3 regions of the Pseudomonas sp. 05N432 genome follow, and region 2 is predicted to be linked to each of the others. Evidence: predicted binding sites of a transcription regulator. Region 2 holds the regulator's gene; each other region holds the start of a gene.
What was found. The regulator FliA, encoded in region 2, starts transcription of late flagellar genes. The targets are predictions, from matches to a motif close to CTAAAGTTTNNNNNNNNNNNGCCGNTAA.
Positions count from the first base shown of each region.

Region 1: a site for FliA is predicted at 1,666-1,693, ahead of AC1DHT_RS25250 (methyl-accepting chemotaxis protein). Genes of this name have one in related genera too.
Region 3: a site for FliA is predicted at 3,348-3,375, ahead of AC1DHT_RS00395 (methyl-accepting chemotaxis protein). Genes of this name have one in related genera too.

Region 1 is NZ_JBFTMM010000022.1:136,735-142,352, reverse strand. It holds gene acnA (aconitate hydratase AcnA) at 1-578, shown strand, start outside; gene AC1DHT_RS25255 (CPBP family intramembrane glutamic endopeptidase) at 832-1,623, shown strand; gene AC1DHT_RS25250 (methyl-accepting chemotaxis protein) at 1,724-3,289, shown strand; gene AC1DHT_RS25245 (alpha/beta family hydrolase) at 3,476-4,153, opposite strand; gene ccoN (cytochrome-c oxidase, cbb3-type subunit I) at 4,252-5,618, shown strand, end outside.
Region 2 is NZ_JBFTMM010000009.1:123,074-128,691, forward strand. It holds gene AC1DHT_RS11880 (chemotaxis protein CheA) at 1-1,006, opposite strand, end outside; gene AC1DHT_RS11885 (protein phosphatase CheZ) at 1,061-1,849, opposite strand; gene AC1DHT_RS11890 (chemotaxis response regulator CheY) at 1,880-2,251, opposite strand; gene fliA (RNA polymerase sigma factor FliA) at 2,418-3,158, opposite strand; gene fleN (flagellar synthesis regulator FleN) at 3,155-3,985, opposite strand; gene flhF (flagellar biosynthesis GTPase FlhF) at 4,100-5,431, opposite strand; gene flhA (flagellar biosynthesis protein FlhA) at 5,443-5,618, opposite strand, start outside.
Region 3 is NZ_JBFTMM010000001.1:83,253-88,870, reverse strand. It holds gene AC1DHT_RS00400 (aldose 1-epimerase family protein) at 1-1,109, opposite strand, end outside; gene AC1DHT_RS00395 (methyl-accepting chemotaxis protein) at 1,259-3,235, opposite strand; gene AC1DHT_RS00390 (LysR substrate-binding domain-containing protein) at 3,426-4,346, opposite strand; gene AC1DHT_RS00385 (NorM family multidrug efflux MATE transporter) at 4,505-5,618, shown strand, end outside.

The DNA of each region.
Region 1 (5,618 bases), on a different contig from region 2:
TCAACTCTTATGGCTCACGTCGCGGCAACCATGAAGTGATGATGCGCGGCACGTTTGCCAACATCCGCATTCGCAACGAAATGCTTGGCGGCGAAGAAGGCGGCAATACGCTCTACATTCCGACCGGGGAGAAACTGGCGATCTACGATGCCGCCATGCGCTATCAAGCGGCGGGCATCCCGCTGGTGGTGATTGCGGGTCAGGAATACGGCACCGGTTCAAGCCGTGACTGGGCGGCCAAGGGCACCAACCTGCTGGGCGTCAAAGCGGTGATTGCCGAAAGCTTCGAGCGGATTCACCGTTCCAACCTGGTGGGCATGGGCGTACTGCCGCTGCAATTCAAGCTCGACCAGAACCGCAAGAGCCTGAACCTGACCGGCAAGGAGACACTTGATATTCAAGGGCTGACGGGCGTCGAGCTGACGCCGCGAATGAACCTGACGCTGGTGATCACCCGCGAGGACGGTAGCAGCGAGAAGGTGGAGGTGTTGTGCCGGATCGACACGTTGAACGAAGTGGAATACTTCAAGGCGGGAGGAATACTGCATTACGTGTTGCGGCAACTAATTGCTTCATAATGTCGCACTGACAAAAACACCGTCTTCGGACGGTGTTTTTGTTTGTGGGATTCTCGTCTCTATAATTCCGCGCCACTTGATGGGCGCTGCTCACAATGTTGTGCCAGACACAAAACCACTGTGGGAGCGAGCCTGCTCGCGATAGCGTACTGGCAGTCGACATCAATGTTGAATGTAATTGCCTCATCGCGAGCAGGCTCGCTCCCACAGTGGACCGAGTCACACTGCAAAATCCCGGAAACAAGGACTAAACATGATTGCTCTGCCATGGCTCTATCTGGCACTCATCTCCATCGGCTACGCACTGGCCCTGGTCTACAGCCACCTCGGCTGGCTGGCGGCCATTTCCGTCGGGTTGTTAGCGTTTGCCGGCTTTGCCGTTCGCCAACCACAAATCCAGGTCGGCCGCGTCCTGGGTCACGGCCTGTTCGTTTTCCTCGCGGTAGCGCTGGCCATGCACTGGCTTCCGGGTTTCTACAATGGTCGCGGTATCGGCCCGGAACGCTTCAGCGCGGATGCCGTGCCGTTTTCCATGTACCTGAATCTGGACAAACCACTGATTGGTTTCTGGCTGTTGCTGGTGTGCCCGTGGATTGTCGGTCGCCGCTCCCTGCGTCTTTCACTGTATGCCACCGCCGCGGCACTGACCTTGAGCGCGCTGGCCGCTCTTGGTGGTGCGCTGCTGCTGGGTATGATCAGTTGGGCACCGAAGTGGCCCGATCAAGCCTGGCTCTGGGTACTGAACAACCTGTTGCTGGTGACGCTGGTCGAGGAGGCGCTGTTTCGCGGTTACATTCAGGGTGGTTTGAGTCGCTGCCTGCAACACCTGCGCTATGGCGAACACCTCGCCTTGCTTGGCGCCACCTTGCTGTTCGGTCTGGCGCACTTCGGCGCTGGCTGGCAATGGGTGCTGCTGGCAAGCCTTGCCGGGGTCGGTTACGGGCTGGCGTACCGCTTCGGTGGGCTAGGGGCCGCCATCGCCACGCACTTTGGCTTGAACCTGCTGCACTTTGGCCTCTTTACCTACCCGATGCTGGCGGGTTGAGGATCAAGGAATGTGTGCCAGCGCTGAATATTGAAAAATAATTTCAATTTATTCCTGGCACTGCCGACACGCTGTCAAAGCCTTGCGGATTGAAAAAGCCATGCGTAATAACCAGCCCATTACACAACGCGAACGGACCTTTCCGGCTCAGCAACGGTTGATTTCCACGACCGATGCCAAAGGCGTGATCACCTACTGCAACGACGCTTTCGTCGAAATCAGCGGGTTTTCTCGTGAAGAGCTGATCCGTGCACCGCACAACCTGGTCCGTCACCCCGACGTTCCGCCTGCGGTCTTCGCGCACATGTGGGGCACACTGAAACAAGGCTTGCCATGGATGGGCATTGTCAAGAATCGCTGCAAGACCGGTGATCACTACTGGGTTAACGCCTATGTCACACCGGTGTTCGACGGCAATCAGGTGGTCGGTTACGAGTCGGTGCGGGTCAAACCCAGCGCCGAACAGATCCGCCGCGCCGAAGCGCTCTACCAACGCATCAATCAGGGCAAGTCGGCGATTCCTCAAACAGACAAGTGGCTGCCGGTGCTGCAGGACTGGTTACCGTTCATTCTGGTCAGCCAGCTGAGCTTCACGATCGGCGCCACACTCAACTCGCAGTGGGGTTTTGCGCTGGCCGCCGGGCTGTCCGTGCCGCTTGGCCTGCTGGGCTTGAGCTGGCAACAGCGTGGCCTCAAGCGCTTGCTGCGCCTGGCCGAGCAGACCACATCCGACCCGCTGATTGCGCAGATGTACACCGACAGCCGCGGCGCTCAAGCGCGCCTGGAAATGTCGATCCTCAGTCAGGAAGCCCGTCTGAAAACCTGCCTGACTCGCCTGCAAGACACCGCCGAGCACCTGAACGAGCAAGCTCGACAGTCCGACACCCTGGCGCACAAAAGCTCGACCGGCCTGGAACGTCAGCGCGTCGAGACCGAGCAAGTGGCGACCGCCGTCAACCAGATGGCCGCCACCACCCAGGAAGTCGCCAGCCACGTGCAACGCACCGCTGACGCGACCCAGGAAGCCAATCGCCTGACCGGTCGTGGCCGTGACATTGCCGGTGAAACCCGTGACGCAATCCAGCGCCTGTCGGTGGTGGTCGGTGAAACCGGCCTGACCGTGACCCAACTGGCCAAGGACAGCGACGAAATCGGTGGCGTGGTCGACGTGATCAAAGGCATTGCCGACCAGACCAACCTGCTGGCCTTGAACGCGGCCATCGAAGCGGCTCGCGCCGGCGAGATGGGCCGTGGTTTTGCGGTGGTTGCCGACGAAGTAAGGCAACTGGCGCAACGCACCAGCGAGTCGACCGGGCAGATCCACACCCTGATCGCCAAGCTCCAGCAAACCGCCAGCACCGCGGTGCAAACCATGGAAGCGGGTCACCGTCAGGCTGAAGAAGGCGTGGCACGGGTTCTGGAAGCCGACCAGGCACTGGTGGGTATCAGCGAAGCGGTGGCCAACATCACCGACATGACCACCCAAATCGCTGCCGCGACCGAAGAGCAAAGCGCAGTCGCCGAAGAGATCAGCCGCAACATCAGCACCATTGCGCAACTGGCTGACCAGACTTCGGAACAGGCACAGAACTCGGCGTTACTGAGTGAAGAGCTGACCAAAACCGCGAATACCCAGTATTCGTTGGTAGAGCGGTTTAATCGCTGATCGTTGCTGGCGAATACAAAACCCGGGAGGTAATGCTTCCGGGTTTTTTATTGCCAATCTGAAAGTGATGTCGCCTGCCAGGACCCTATCGCGAGCGGGCTCGCTCCCACAGGGTTTTGTGCATCACCACAATCCACTGTGGGAGCGAGCCTGCTCGCGATGAGGCCGCAACTGCCACCCTCATTATCAGAGAAGAAAGTCAGCAACCTTCTGCGCCGCAGCCGCCAAATGCTGCTCATGAGTAAACCCGGACGCCTTCAACGGCTTCAAATCATGATCGCCAGCCACCAGCCAGAACACCTCGATACTCGGCGACAACACGTAACCCTCGACGGCCTCACGATTCCCCAACGCATCCCTCTCCCCTTGCACAATCAGCGTCGGCGTCCGTAAACCGGCCAGATGCTCGACTCGCGGCTTCTCCGGTTTGCCCACCGCATAAAACGGATACCCCAGACACACCAGCGCATCCGCGCCCAACTCATCGGCCAGCAAACTGGCCATGCGTCCGCCCATGGACTTGCCGCCGATGGCCAGGCGCCCAGTGACATGGCGTCGCACCACGGCATACACATCACGCCAGCATTCGAGCAATTTTGGCGCCGGATTCGGCGGGCGTTTGCCACCGTCGATGCGCCGTTGCGCCATGTACGGAAACTCGAAACGCAACACGTTGACGCCAAGCCCGGCAAGGCGTGCGGCGATGTCGTTCATCCAGTCACTGTCCATCGGTGCGCCGGCGCCATGGGCCAGGATCAGGGTCGCCGATGCCGGCGCCGAGGCGGCGTCCCACAACCATCCGCGATCCTGCACGCACTGCGCCCATTGATCCCCGTCAATACTGGCCTTGTGCTGTTTGTCCATGCTTGCCTCGCTTTTAATCTGCCTATAACTCCAGGCGAAGAGAGCGTTATCGCCGTGCGCGAACGCTTTCACTTCGGCTGAACCGTGGATGGGGAACCATGAACACTTCTTTAAGTACCGCCTATAACTACAAGGTGGTCCGCCAATTCGCCATTATGACGGTGGTGTGGGGCATCGTCGGCATGGGGCTCGGGGTTTTTCTCGCGGCTCAATTGGTCTGGCCTGAACTCAACTTCAATTTGCCCTGGACCAGCTTCGGCCGTTTGCGCCCGCTGCACACCAACGCGGTGATCTTCGCGTTCGGCGGCTGCGCCCTGTTCGCCAGCTCCTTCTATTCGGTGCAACGTACCTGCCAGACGCAGCTGTTCGCGCCGAAAATCGCCGCATTCTGCTTCTGGGGCTGGCAGTTGGTCATTGTCCTGGCCGCCATCAGCCTGCCGCTGGGCTACACCACTTCCAAGGAATACGCCGAGCTGGAATGGCCGATCGCCATTTTGATCGCCATCGTCTGGGTCGCCTACGGCGTGGTTTTCTTCGGCACGGTGATGAAGCGCAAGACCAAGCACATCTACGTCGGTAACTGGTTCTTCGGTGCGTTCATCATCACCGTGGCCATCCTGCATATCGTCAACCACGCCTCCCTGCCGGTGAGCTGGACCAAGTCCTACTCGGCCTACGGCGGTGCGACGGATGCCATGGTGCAGTGGTGGTATGGACACAACGCGGTAGGTTTCTTCCTCACCGCCGGCTTCCTCGGGATGATGTACTACTTCGTGCCGAAACAGGCTGAACGTCCGGTGTACTCGTATCGCCTGTCGATCGTGCACTTCTGGGCACTGATCACCCTGTACATCTGGGCCGGCCCGCACCACTTGCACTACACCGCACTGCCGGACTGGGCGCAGTCGCTGGGCATGGTGATGTCGCTGGTCCTGCTGGCACCGAGCTGGGGCGGGATGATCAACGGCATGATGACCCTCTCGGGCGCCTGGCATAAGTTGCGCAGCGACCCGATCCTGCGCTTCCTCGTGGTGTCCCTGGCGTTCTACGGCATGTCGACCTTCGAAGGGCCGATGATGGCGATCAAAACGGTCAACGCCCTCTCCCACTACACCGACTGGACCATCGGCCACGTACACGCCGGCGCACTCGGCTGGGTGGCAATGATCTCGATCGGCGCGCTGTACCACATGATCCCGAAAATCTTCGGCCGCACGCAGATGCACAGCCTCGGCCTGATCAACGCGCACTTCTGGCTCGCGACCATCGGCACCGTGCTCTACATCGCCTCGATGTGGGTCAACGGCATCGCCCAGGGCCTGATGTGGCGCGCGGTCAACGACGACGGCACGCTGACCTACTCCTTCGTCGAAACCCTGGCAGCCAGCCACCCAGGCTACGTCGTGCGGCTGGTGGGCGGCGCGATTTTCTTCAGCGGCATGCTGCTGATGGCTTACAACACCTG
Region 2 (5,618 bases):
CAGCAGGTTTAGGCGCTTCGGCTTTTGGCTCGGGCGCTTTAGCCACAGGTACTGGCGCTGCAGCCTTGGCAACTGGCGCCGCCACCGAAGCAGCAGCCGTGCCGACCTCCGTGAACTTGCCTTTGCCATGCAATTCGTCGAGCAGCGATTCGAACTCGTGATCAGAGATCAGATCGCTACCCGCGGCTGCAGCCACAGGTGCCGCAGGCGCCGGAACGGCAGCAATTGCCGATTCCAGAGCATCAACGGCGAAGTTGCCTTTGCCATGCAACTGATCGAGCAGTGCTTCGAATTCGTCATCGGTAATGTCGGAGCTGTCGCCTGCCGCTTTCGGGGCAGCCGGTGCGGCAGGGGCTGCCGCCACTGCATCAGGGGCGAACTGGCCTTTGCCGTGCAATTGGTCGAGCAATGACTCGAACTCGGCATCGGTGATTTCATCGCTGCCGGCAGCCGCTTCAGGTGCCGGGGCTACAGGCGTCCCCGCCTCGGCTTGCGCCTTGACCGCGTTCAGCGAGTCCAGCAGCAGTTCGAATTCATTGTCGGTGATGTCGCCCGATTCGCTTTCAGCGGCAGGTGCTTCAACCACTTCTGCAACTGGTTGCGCCACATCGGCTGTTTGAGGCTCGGCCAAACGGGCCAGAGCCGCCAGCAGTTCCGGTGTAGCCGCGGTGATCGGTGCACGTTCGCGGACTTCGCTGAACATGCTGTTCACCGCGTCCAGCGCTTCGAGAACCACGTCCATCAGTTCCGAGTCGACGCGACGCTCACCCTTGCGCAGGATGTCGAACACGTTCTCGGCGATGTGACAGCACTCCACCAGCTCGTTGAGCTGGAGGAAGCCGGCGCCCCCTTTTACAGTGTGAAAACCGCGAAAAATTGCATTGAGCAAATCCGCATCATCTGGTCGGCTTTCCAGCTCCACCAGCTGTTCGGACAGTTGCTCTAGAATCTCGCCGGCCTCAACCAGGAAATCCTGAAGGATCTCTTCATCGGCGCCGAAGCTCATTAAGGGGGTGCTCCTAAAGGTCTAAAAACCTAAAAAACCTAAAATGCTAAAACTCTAAAATCCTAGGCTGGATAACAAATCGTCCACATCGTCCTGACCGGACACAACGTCTTCTCTTTTATCGGCATGAATCTGCGGACCTTCACCCTGAGAGAGATGTTTTTGCGGATCTTTTTCAGCCAGCATCGCTTCATGGTCATGTTCGATGCCCGCAAAGCGGTCTACCTGACTGGCCATGAGCACGAGCTTGAGCAGGTTGCTTTCTACTTCGGTGACCAATTGAGTCACGCGCTTGATCACCTGACCGGTCAGGTCCTGGTAATCCTGAGCCAGCAGAATATCGTTGAGGTTGCCCGAGACGACCTGGCTCTCCTCGACGCTACGCGTCAGGAAACCGTCGACACGCCGGGCCAGTTCGCGGAATTCCTCGGCACCGACTTCGCGGCGCATGAAACGCCCCCAGTCCGCGCTCAGGGCCTGGGCGTCAGTGCTCAGGCCATTGACCAGCGGAGTACTGTTCTCGACCAGATCCATGGTCCGGTTTGCGGCCGCTTCGGTCAGCTTGACCACATAGGACAGGCGCTCAGTGGCATCCGTGATCTGTGAGACTTCCTCGGCTTGCGGCATGTTCGGGTCAATCTGAAAATTGACGATCGCGCTATGCAGCTCGCGAGTGAGCTTGCCCACCTCCTGGTACAGGCCACGGTCACGGGTCTGATTGAGCTCATGGATCAGTTGCACAGCGTCACCGAACCTGCCCTTTTCAAGGCTTTCGACCAGTTCGTGAGCGTGTTTTTTCAGGGTCGACTCGAAATCGCCCTGTGAAGATTCTCTTTGCTCCATAGCTCCCCCGTGGCGCAGTGGCTCAGCACATCAACCGATGCGTTCGAATATTTTTTCGATCTTCTCTTTCAACGCCTGGGCCGTGAAGGGTTTGACCACATAGCCGTTTACACCGGCTTGAGCGGCTTCGATGATCTGCTCGCGCTTGGCTTCGGCGGTGACCATCAGCACCGGCAGGTGCTTGAGCTTTTCATCGGCGCGCACGTGGCGCAGCAAGTCGATACCGGTCATGCCAGGCATGTTCCAGTCCGTTACCAGAAAGTCGATGCTCCCGCTGTTGAGAACGGGAATGGCGGTAATACCGTCGTCCGCCTCGACCGTGTTGGTGAACCCAAGGTCACGCAACAGGTTCTTGATGATCCGCCGCATCGTTGAGAAGTCATCAACGATGAGGATTTTCATGTTCTTGTCCAATTCGACCTCCAAGCAGTCTTAAACGCGTTCAGCACCTGAACACGCCATTCAATCAATCAGGCAGAGCACTCGACGACTGTCTGGAGCACAACGGATGAAGACCGGCACAGCGTTACACCCTGCCTGTTTCGTTCGCAGTGTCCCCACACTGCTGTCAGCGCGCTCGCCACTCCCCCAAACGCCCCCGCAAACGGGCTGCGCACTGGCTGTGTAACTGGCTGACCCGGGATTCACTGACCCCCAGGACCTCACCGATTTCCTTGAGATTCAGCTCTTCGTCGTAGTACAGCGCCAACACCAGTCGCTCACGCTCCGGCAAGTTGGCAATCGCATCCGCCAGCGCAGCCTGGAAGCGTTCATCTTCCAGGTCACGCGACGGTTCGAGATGAGCACTCGCGCCATCCTCGTGCAGCCCTTCATGCTCGCCGTCCTGCAACAGATCGTCGAAGCTGAACAGGCGACTGCCCAAGGTGTCATTCAAAATCCCGTAATAATCGTCGAGACTCAATTGGAGTTCGGCCGCAACCTCGTGATCTTTAGCGTCACGCCCGGTTTTAGCTTCAATTGAGCGAATCGCATCACTCACCATCCGGGTATTGCGGTGTACCGAGCGTGGCGCCCAGTCACCCTTGCGGACTTCATCGAGCATCGCGCCACGGATACGGATCCCCGCGTACGTCTCGAAACTCGCACCTTTGCTCGCATCGTATTTGGTCGACACTTCAAGCAAACCGATCATGCCTGCCTGGATCAGGTCCTCGACCTGAACACTGGCCGGCAGGCGCGCCAACAGGTGATAGGCAATACGTTTTACCAGTGGCGCGTAACGCTCGATCAGTTCGTACTGCGCGTCACGCGCCGACTTCTTGTACAGGTTGTAACCACTGGCTGTCATAGAACCGGACCCGCAGTTTGCTGCACCAGACGCTCGACGAAAAACTCCAGGTGCCCACGCGGGTTGGCGGGCAACGGCCAGGTATCGACTTTCTGCGCGATGGCCTTGAATGCCAGCGCACACTTGGAACGAGGAAACGCTTCATACACGGCGCGCTGCTTCTGCACCGCCTTGCGCACGCATTCGTCGTAAGGCACCGCACCGACGTATTGTAAGGCGACGTCGAGGAAGCGATCCGTGACCTTGGTCAACTTGGCGAACAGATTTCGTCCCTCCTGCGGGCTTTGCGCCATGTTGGCCAGCACGCGGAAGCGGTTCATGCCGTAATCGCGGTTGAGCAGCTTGATCAGCGCGTAGGCGTCAGTAATCGACGTCGGCTCGTCGCAAACCACCAGCAATACTTCCTGGGCTGCGCGAACAAAACTCACGACCGACTCACCAATACCCGCCGCCGTGTCGATCACCAATACGTCGAGGTTATCGCCGATGTCGCTGAATGCCTGAATCAGGCCAGCGTGCTGGGCCGGGCTCAGGTGAACCATGCTCTGGGTACCGGACGCTGCTGGAACAATGCGAATTCCGCCCGGCCCCTGAAGTAATACATCGCGCAGTTCACAGCGGCCTTCGATGACGTCGGCCAGCGTACGCTTGGGCGTGAGCCCCAGCAGGACGTCGACGTTCGCCAGCCCCAGATCGGCGTCCAGCAGCATGACGCGCCGGCCGAGCTCAGCAAGAGCCAGGGACAAGTTCACTGACACATTAGTCTTCCCGACGCCACCTTTGCCGCCGGTCACTGCGATCACCTGTACGGGATGCATGCTGCCCATGTTCGTTCTTTACCTTGTCTTGCTTAGACGCGGACTACATGACTGGCTGCGCGCTCACTTGTGAACAATGCATGGCAGGCCATCGATGTAGATACAAATCTATTCATTATTACCTCAGCCGACACGCTTGGCCGGGCTGTGGTAGAGGTCAGCGAACATATCAGCCATGGCTTCTTCGCTGGGTTCTTCCTGCATCTGCACGCTAACGGCGCGACTGACCAACTGATGCCGGCGCGGTAAATGTAGATCATCCGGGATCCGTGGCCCGTCGGTCAGATAAGCGACAGGTAATTCGTGGCTGATTGCCAGGCTCAACACCTCGCCCAGGCTCGCTGTTTCATCCAGTTTAGTCAGAATGCAGCCTGCTAGCCCGCACCGCTTGTAACTGTGATAGGCGGCAGTCAGTACCTGCTTTTGGCTGGTAGTGGCCAGCACCAGATAATTCTTCGACTTGATCCCGCGACCGGCCAGGCTTTCCAGCTGCATGCGCAACGCCGGATCACTGGCCTGCAGGCCGGCGGTGTCGATCAATACCACACGCTTGCGCAACAGCGGATCAAGGGCTTGCGCCAGGGACTGGCCCGGGTCGACGTGAGTCACCGAGACATTGAGGATACGCCCCAGGGTCTTGAGCTGTTCCTGGGCACCGATGCGGAAGCTGTCCATGCTCACCAATGCGATGTTCTGCGCGCCGTACTTGAGCACGTAACGCGCGGCCAGCTTGGCCAGCGTCGTGGTTTTGCCCATGCCGGCAGGGCCGACCATGGCGATCACGCCACCCTCTTCCAGTGGTTCGATCTCGGGAGTCACGATCATCCGCGCCAGGTGCGCCAACAGCATGCGCCAGGCCTGGCGGGGCTCTTCAATTTCAGTAATCAGTTCCAGCAGATCGCGCGACAACGGACCGGACAGGCCAATGCGTTGCAGGCGACGCCACAGGTTGGCTTGCTGCGGGCGACTGCCTTGCAACTGATTCCAGGCCAGCGAACCCAACTGCACTTCGAGCAGTTCACGCAGGCCATTGAGTTCGAAACGCATCGAGTCGAAAGCCCGCGGATCAACCCCGGCAGAATGCACAGGCGCTGGAGCAGGACGCGGCCGCTCAGCAAAGGTCGGCTCGATCAACGGTTCCGCAGCAGTCAGCGGCAGGCCGGCAAACAACTGGCGATTGGTGCCGACGCTCGCGTCACCTTCACCGTCGCCACGCAGGCTCAATTCGGCCTGAGCCGTGACGATCCGCGACTGGGTCTTGCGCAACTCGTCTTCGAGTTCAATGTTCGGTACACGCGGTGCCAGTGCCGACAGCTTGTAATCCAGGGCAGCCGTCAGCTCGACACCACCGGCAATCCGGCGATTACCGATAATGGCCGCATCAGCGCCCAGCTCATCACGAACCAGCTTCATGGCCTGACGCATATCGGCGGCGAAAAAACGCTTAACTTGCATAAACCACTACCTCAGCCGTTGGGCCCTACTGTCGCAACGATGGTCACTTGCTTGTTGTCAGGGATTTCCTGATACGCCAACACATGCAACCCCGGCACTGCCAGACGTCCGAACCGCGAGAGCATCGCGCGTACCGGACCTGCTACGAGCAGAATCACCGGTTGACCTTGCATTTCCTGACGCTGCG
Region 3 (5,618 bases), on a different contig from region 2:
GCCAGCAAGCTGTAGCTGATCTGGAACTGTTTCTGCTCCTTGGCCGCAATCGTCGGCACCAGGTTCAGTGGCCGCTGATACCGGCGGTTGTAGGAAAAACTCGTCCCCGGCTCCAGCCCCGTGACATAGCCCTGGCCTTGGGTATCGGTGTTTTTCCACAGGGAGAACACTGGCAATTGCTTGGTATTGAAGCCAACCGACACCCCGAGGCTGCCCGCCTTGTTGTGCAGCACGGTCAGCGTGTCGCCCTTGGTATCGGCATACGGCACGACGTTGTAGACGGTTTCGTCGTAGTCCTTGGTCGGCGCGCGGTAGGTTTGCCAGTCGGGCAAATCCCCTTTGGCCTTGTCGTTGAACGGTGACACCTGTTTCACCGGCGCAGCGAAGCGGGCGCCCTGCTCCAGGAATGGAGTGCTGAAGTTGCTGTGGTAGAGCGCCTGGTATTCCTTCGGATAGTCGCCGTTGTTGGTCAGGGTGTCGTTGAGGGCGAAGCGTACGCTGCCGGGTTCGGTGACCAGTTCGGTGCTCACCGAGAAGTCGACTTTCTTGAACGCCTGCTCTTTCAACTCACCGCGCAGGCTGATGGCGTAAGGCGGTTTTTCATCGATGTGCAGCGTGACTTTACTGGCTGGAATGTTCGCGGCGCGACCATGCAGGGTCAGCAGTTCGCCGTTGTCCATGCCGGGGTGGCCAACCCATTCGTAGCCACAGCGGGTGACCAGTTCATTGAAGCCTTCGAGCCAGCCCAATCCGCCACGCCCGTTGAGTTCGATAAAGGACGGATTGACCACGTCCTTGACCGGCGAATCCCACCCCATACGCACATTGCCTACCGATGCCTGCAGGACGTTCATCCCACGGGTCGGCACCACCGAGAGTTTCATCGTGCCGTTATCAATGTCAACAATGCTGACGCCCTCCTGCCGACCGCCGTGCAGGGTGCGCAGGGTCACGGAGAACGGTTTGTCGGTCTTCACACCGAGCTGTTGGCTGGTGATTTGCTGGTTCTGGGCAGCCTTGTCGGTATCGAGCAGCACGTAATCCCAGGCCATGACGTGGGAGGCAGCGGTCATTGCGCCGAGAGTGACGAGCAGTTTGAGCGGGGTCATGGGGAAAACCTTTCTTGGAGTTGTGCCGTTTTTATAGCGCTGATGAAACGTTTCAGCAAGCATAAAAACAGCGCAACTCCCGCAAACCTCAGTCGCCGGATTCAATCGCCAACAACAGGCTTGCCAGCGATGGCAATTCCAGAGGTACCTCAGCGAAAACGATCAACCTCATGCCGCAAATCCGCCGCCAGTTTCTCCAGCTCCTTGGCGGTGATCGCCAGGTTCGACACCACTTCACGCTGCTCGCTGTTGGCCATGGCGATGCTTTGCAGGTTGCTGCTAAGCAAGGTCGCGGTGCTGCTCTGCTCCTGGGTGGCGGTGGTGATCGCAGCAAATTGCTGGCCGGCCGAGCGGCTTTGTTCGTCGATCCGTGCCAGCGCCGACGCAACATTGGCGTTGCGTGTCAGGCCTTCGCGCATCAGCAGGTTGCCTTGCTCCATGGTGCTGATGGCGTTGCCGGTTTCCTGCTGGATGCTTTGGATCATCCCGGAAATCTCGTCAGTCGCTTCGCGAGTGCGCGAGGCCAGGTTGCGCACTTCGTCTGCCACCACCGCAAAACCACGGCCCTGTTCGCCGGCACGCGCGGCTTCGATGGCGGCGTTGAGCGCCAGTAAATTGGTTTGATCGGCAATCGCAGTAATCACCCCGACAATGCCGCCAATTTCCTGGGAGCGCTGACCCAGAGTGTTGATCACCGTCGCGGTGCTATTGAGAGCACTGGCAATCTGCTCAAGGGAAGAAGAGGCTTCTTCCATCGAGGTACGACCGATCCGCGTTTGCTGGGCGTTTTCCTGAGCCAGACGCTCGGTGTTGCCCATGTTGTCAGCGATGTTCAGCGAGGTCGCACTGAACTCTTCCACAGCGCCGGCCATGCTGGTGATTTCACCGGACTGCTGTTCCATCCCTTCATACGCACCGCCCGATAACCCGGACAATGCCTGGGCGCGACTGTTGACCTCCTCCGAGGCCTTGCGGATGTGCTCGACCATGGTCGATAGAGCCTGGCTCATCTGATTGAAGCTGCGCGCCAGTTGACCGATTTCATCCTGGCTCGACACGTTCAAACGCACGCTCAGATCACCCGCGCCCAAGGCTTCGGCCTGCCGCACCAGATCACCCAGCGGTGCCAGTTTGCTGCGCAACAGCCAGACTGCCGCGCCCACTGCCAGCAGCATCGCCAGCAGGCTGCCAATGGCCAGGCGGATACCGACGCTCCAGGTCACTGCGCGGATTTCGCTTTTCGGCATGCTCGCCACCACTGACCATGGCCCACCCTCGAACGGCACCGCAACGCTGTAGAAGTCTTCGGACTTGTCGCTCCAGAACGCGCCCTGCCCCGGCGTCCTGGCTAAACTGGCGATGGTCGAAGTCGCCTGGTCCAGCGCCTGCACGCCGGCCGGCGGCACCAGCCATTTGTTTTGCTCATCGAGCAGCGCCAGCGAACCGCTCTGGCCGATGCGGAAGCGTTTGAGGTTGTCGAACTGCGCGCTCTGCGCGTCGGTGTAATCAAATCCTACGAACAACACCGCGATCACCTTGCCACTGCTGTCGCGTACGGGGGTGTACTGCGTCATGTAGGAACGATCGAACAGCAAGGCCCGGCCGACATAGCTCTGCCCCGTCATCAGCCGCTGATAGGCCGGGTGCGCATGGTCGAGCAGCGTGCCAATGGCGCGGGTGCCGTCCTGCTTGCTCAACGAGGTGCTGACCCGAATGAAGTCCTCGCCACTGCGCACGAACAACGTCGCCACGCCGGCAGTCATTTGCTTGAACTCATCGACCTTGTCGAAGTTGTTGTTCAACACTTCGTTGCCCAGATGCAGGCCCGGTGTCTGCACGCCCGCCACCGTCACCGGCTGCTCAGGGTGCACGCTCAAACCGCCGCTGAAACGCTTTTCAAACAACCCGCTCAGGCGCTGGGTGCTTTCGCGCAGGGTGCCGTGGAAAGTGCTCAACTGGTCGGCCAGCAACCGCGCCTCACTGGCCAGATGCTCTTCACGCGTGTCGAGGTTGGCAGAATCCAGCGAGCGCAGGGCGAACACCGTGCTGCCACTGATGACGACCGCGAGGATGACGGCAAGGGCAAGCCCCAATTGTGAGGCGATCCGGGCACGAGGTTGAGACATGACAGCTCCTGGCCGAGGAGCCGGATCATCCTGATCGCGTCGCGTGGCTCGGCAAAATATCCAGTAATAAGGGAAGCACGAAACCTTTCAGAACGAAGGTTCCACTTTCAAGGATTCGGCGGCGCGGATGAATACTTGAGCGACTCACAAGGATATTGCTCATGGCCACCATGGCGGCAGCTAGATCGATTCAGTCGAGGCGCTCGACATCCGGCAACTCCATGGCCTGGACTTCGCCTTGCAGGAAGTCGCTGAGGCGGCGCAAACGTTCACCGCCAGGGCGGGTTTTCGGCCAGACCAGGTAATAATTCAGGCCGCTGGCAACGGCGGTCGGCCACGGTAAACTCAAACGCCCCTGAGCCACATCTTCGGCCACCATCAGCAAGTCGCCCATCGATACCCCATAACCCCGGGCAGCGGCGATCATCCCCAGCTCCAGCGTGTCGAACACCTGCCCGCCCTTGAGCGACACCTGCTCTGACAGGCCCATGCGCTCCAGCCAACTGCGCCAGTCACGTCGATCGGGAGTCGGGTGGAGCAATTCAGTGCTGGCCAGCCGCTCGACATCCCATGGCTGATCATTCAACAGATTTGGTGAGCCGACCGGGATCAGCAGCTCCGGGAAAAGGTAACTGGCTTCCCAGTCCGGTGGAAAATGCCCGTTGCTCAACAACACCGCGCAATCGAACGGTTCGTGATTGAAGTCCACCGAGTCGACGTCCATCCAGGCGCTGGTCAGTTGCACCTCGTTACCTGGCTGCAAATGCCGGAAACGACTGAGTCGCGCCAACAGCCAGCGCATGGTCAGGGTCGAAGGGGCTTTCATGCGCAAGACGTCATCTTCGGCGCGCAAGGTATTGCAGGCCCGCTCCAGCGCACCAAAGCCCTCACGCACACCCGGCAGCAGCAAACGTGCGGCCTCGGTCAGTTGCAAATTGCGTCCGCTGCGCTGAAACAGCCGACAGGCAAAATGCTCCTCCAGCGTACGCACATGTCGGCTGACGGCGCTTTGGGTGATCGACAATTCTTCGGCAGCACGGGTAAACGAACTGTGCCGCGCTGCGGCCTCGAAAGCGCGAAGGGCATACAACGGAGGAAGACGACGAGACATTGGGAAAGCTCCTATAGCGCGACCCCGGAACCTTATCAGAAACTCTCCAGCATGAGTTTTAGTCATGCGAGCAATCGTTTTTATCCCTTTGTGCAAACGCTTGCGAGCGCCGAGAATCAACCCTTCCCGATTTATCTGACTAAACGAGCGTGATGATCATGCAGCATCCAGCACGTACCGAACTCTGGGCCATCCTGCGGCTGGCGGGGCCGCTGATTGCCTCGCAGTTGGCGCACATGCTGATGATCCTCACCGATACCTTGATGATGGCTCGGCTCAGCCCGGAAGCCTTGGCCGGTGGCGGTCTGGGCGCGGCGAGCTATTCGTTCGTATCGATTTTCTGCATTGGCGTGATCGCGGCGGTCGGCACGCTGGTGGCGATCCGGCAGGGTGCTGGCGACATCGAAGGCGCCGCCCGGCTGACCCAGGCCGGGCTTTGGCTGGCGTGGTTGATGGCGCTCGTGGCAGGTCTGCTGCTCTGGAACCTCAAACCGGTGTTGCTGCTGTTCGGCCAGACCGAAAGCAACGTGCACGCGGCCGGCCAGTTCCTGTTGATTCTGCCGTTCGCCCTGCCCGGCTACCTGAGCTTCATGGCCCTGCGCGGTTTTACCAGCGCCATTGGCCGGACAACGCCGGTGATGGTCATCAGCCTCGTCGGGACCGTCGCCAACTTCCTGCTCAACTATGCGTTGATCACCGGCATGTTCGGCCTGCCGAAAATGGGTTTGATGGGGATCGGCCTGGTCACCGCCATCGTCGCCAACTGCATGGCGCTGGGCCTGGCCTGGCATATTCGCCGGCACCCGGCTTACGACGCGTACCCACTGCGCAAGGGCCTGTCACGGCCCAATCGCCAGTACTTGCGCGAGCTGTGGCGTCTGGGCTTGCCGATTGGCGGCACCTACGCGGTAGAGGTCGGTCTGTTTGCGTTTGCCGCGTTGTGCATGGGCACCATGGGCAGTACGCAATTGGCGGCGCATCAGATCGCCCTGCAAATCGTCTCGGTGGCGTTCATGATTCCGGCGGGGCTTTCGTATGCGATCACCATGCGCATCGGCCAGCACTACGGCGCCGGGCAGCTGCTCGATGCGCGCTTGGCCGGGCGGGTCGGGATTGCCTTTGGTGGCGCGGCGATGCTCGGGTTTGCCATGGTCTTCTGGCTGATGCCGAACCAACTGGTGGGACTGTTCCTGGACCATAACGACCCGGCGTTTCGCGAAGTGATCAATCTTGCGGTGAGCCTGTTGATGGTGGCGGCGTGGTTCGAGTTTT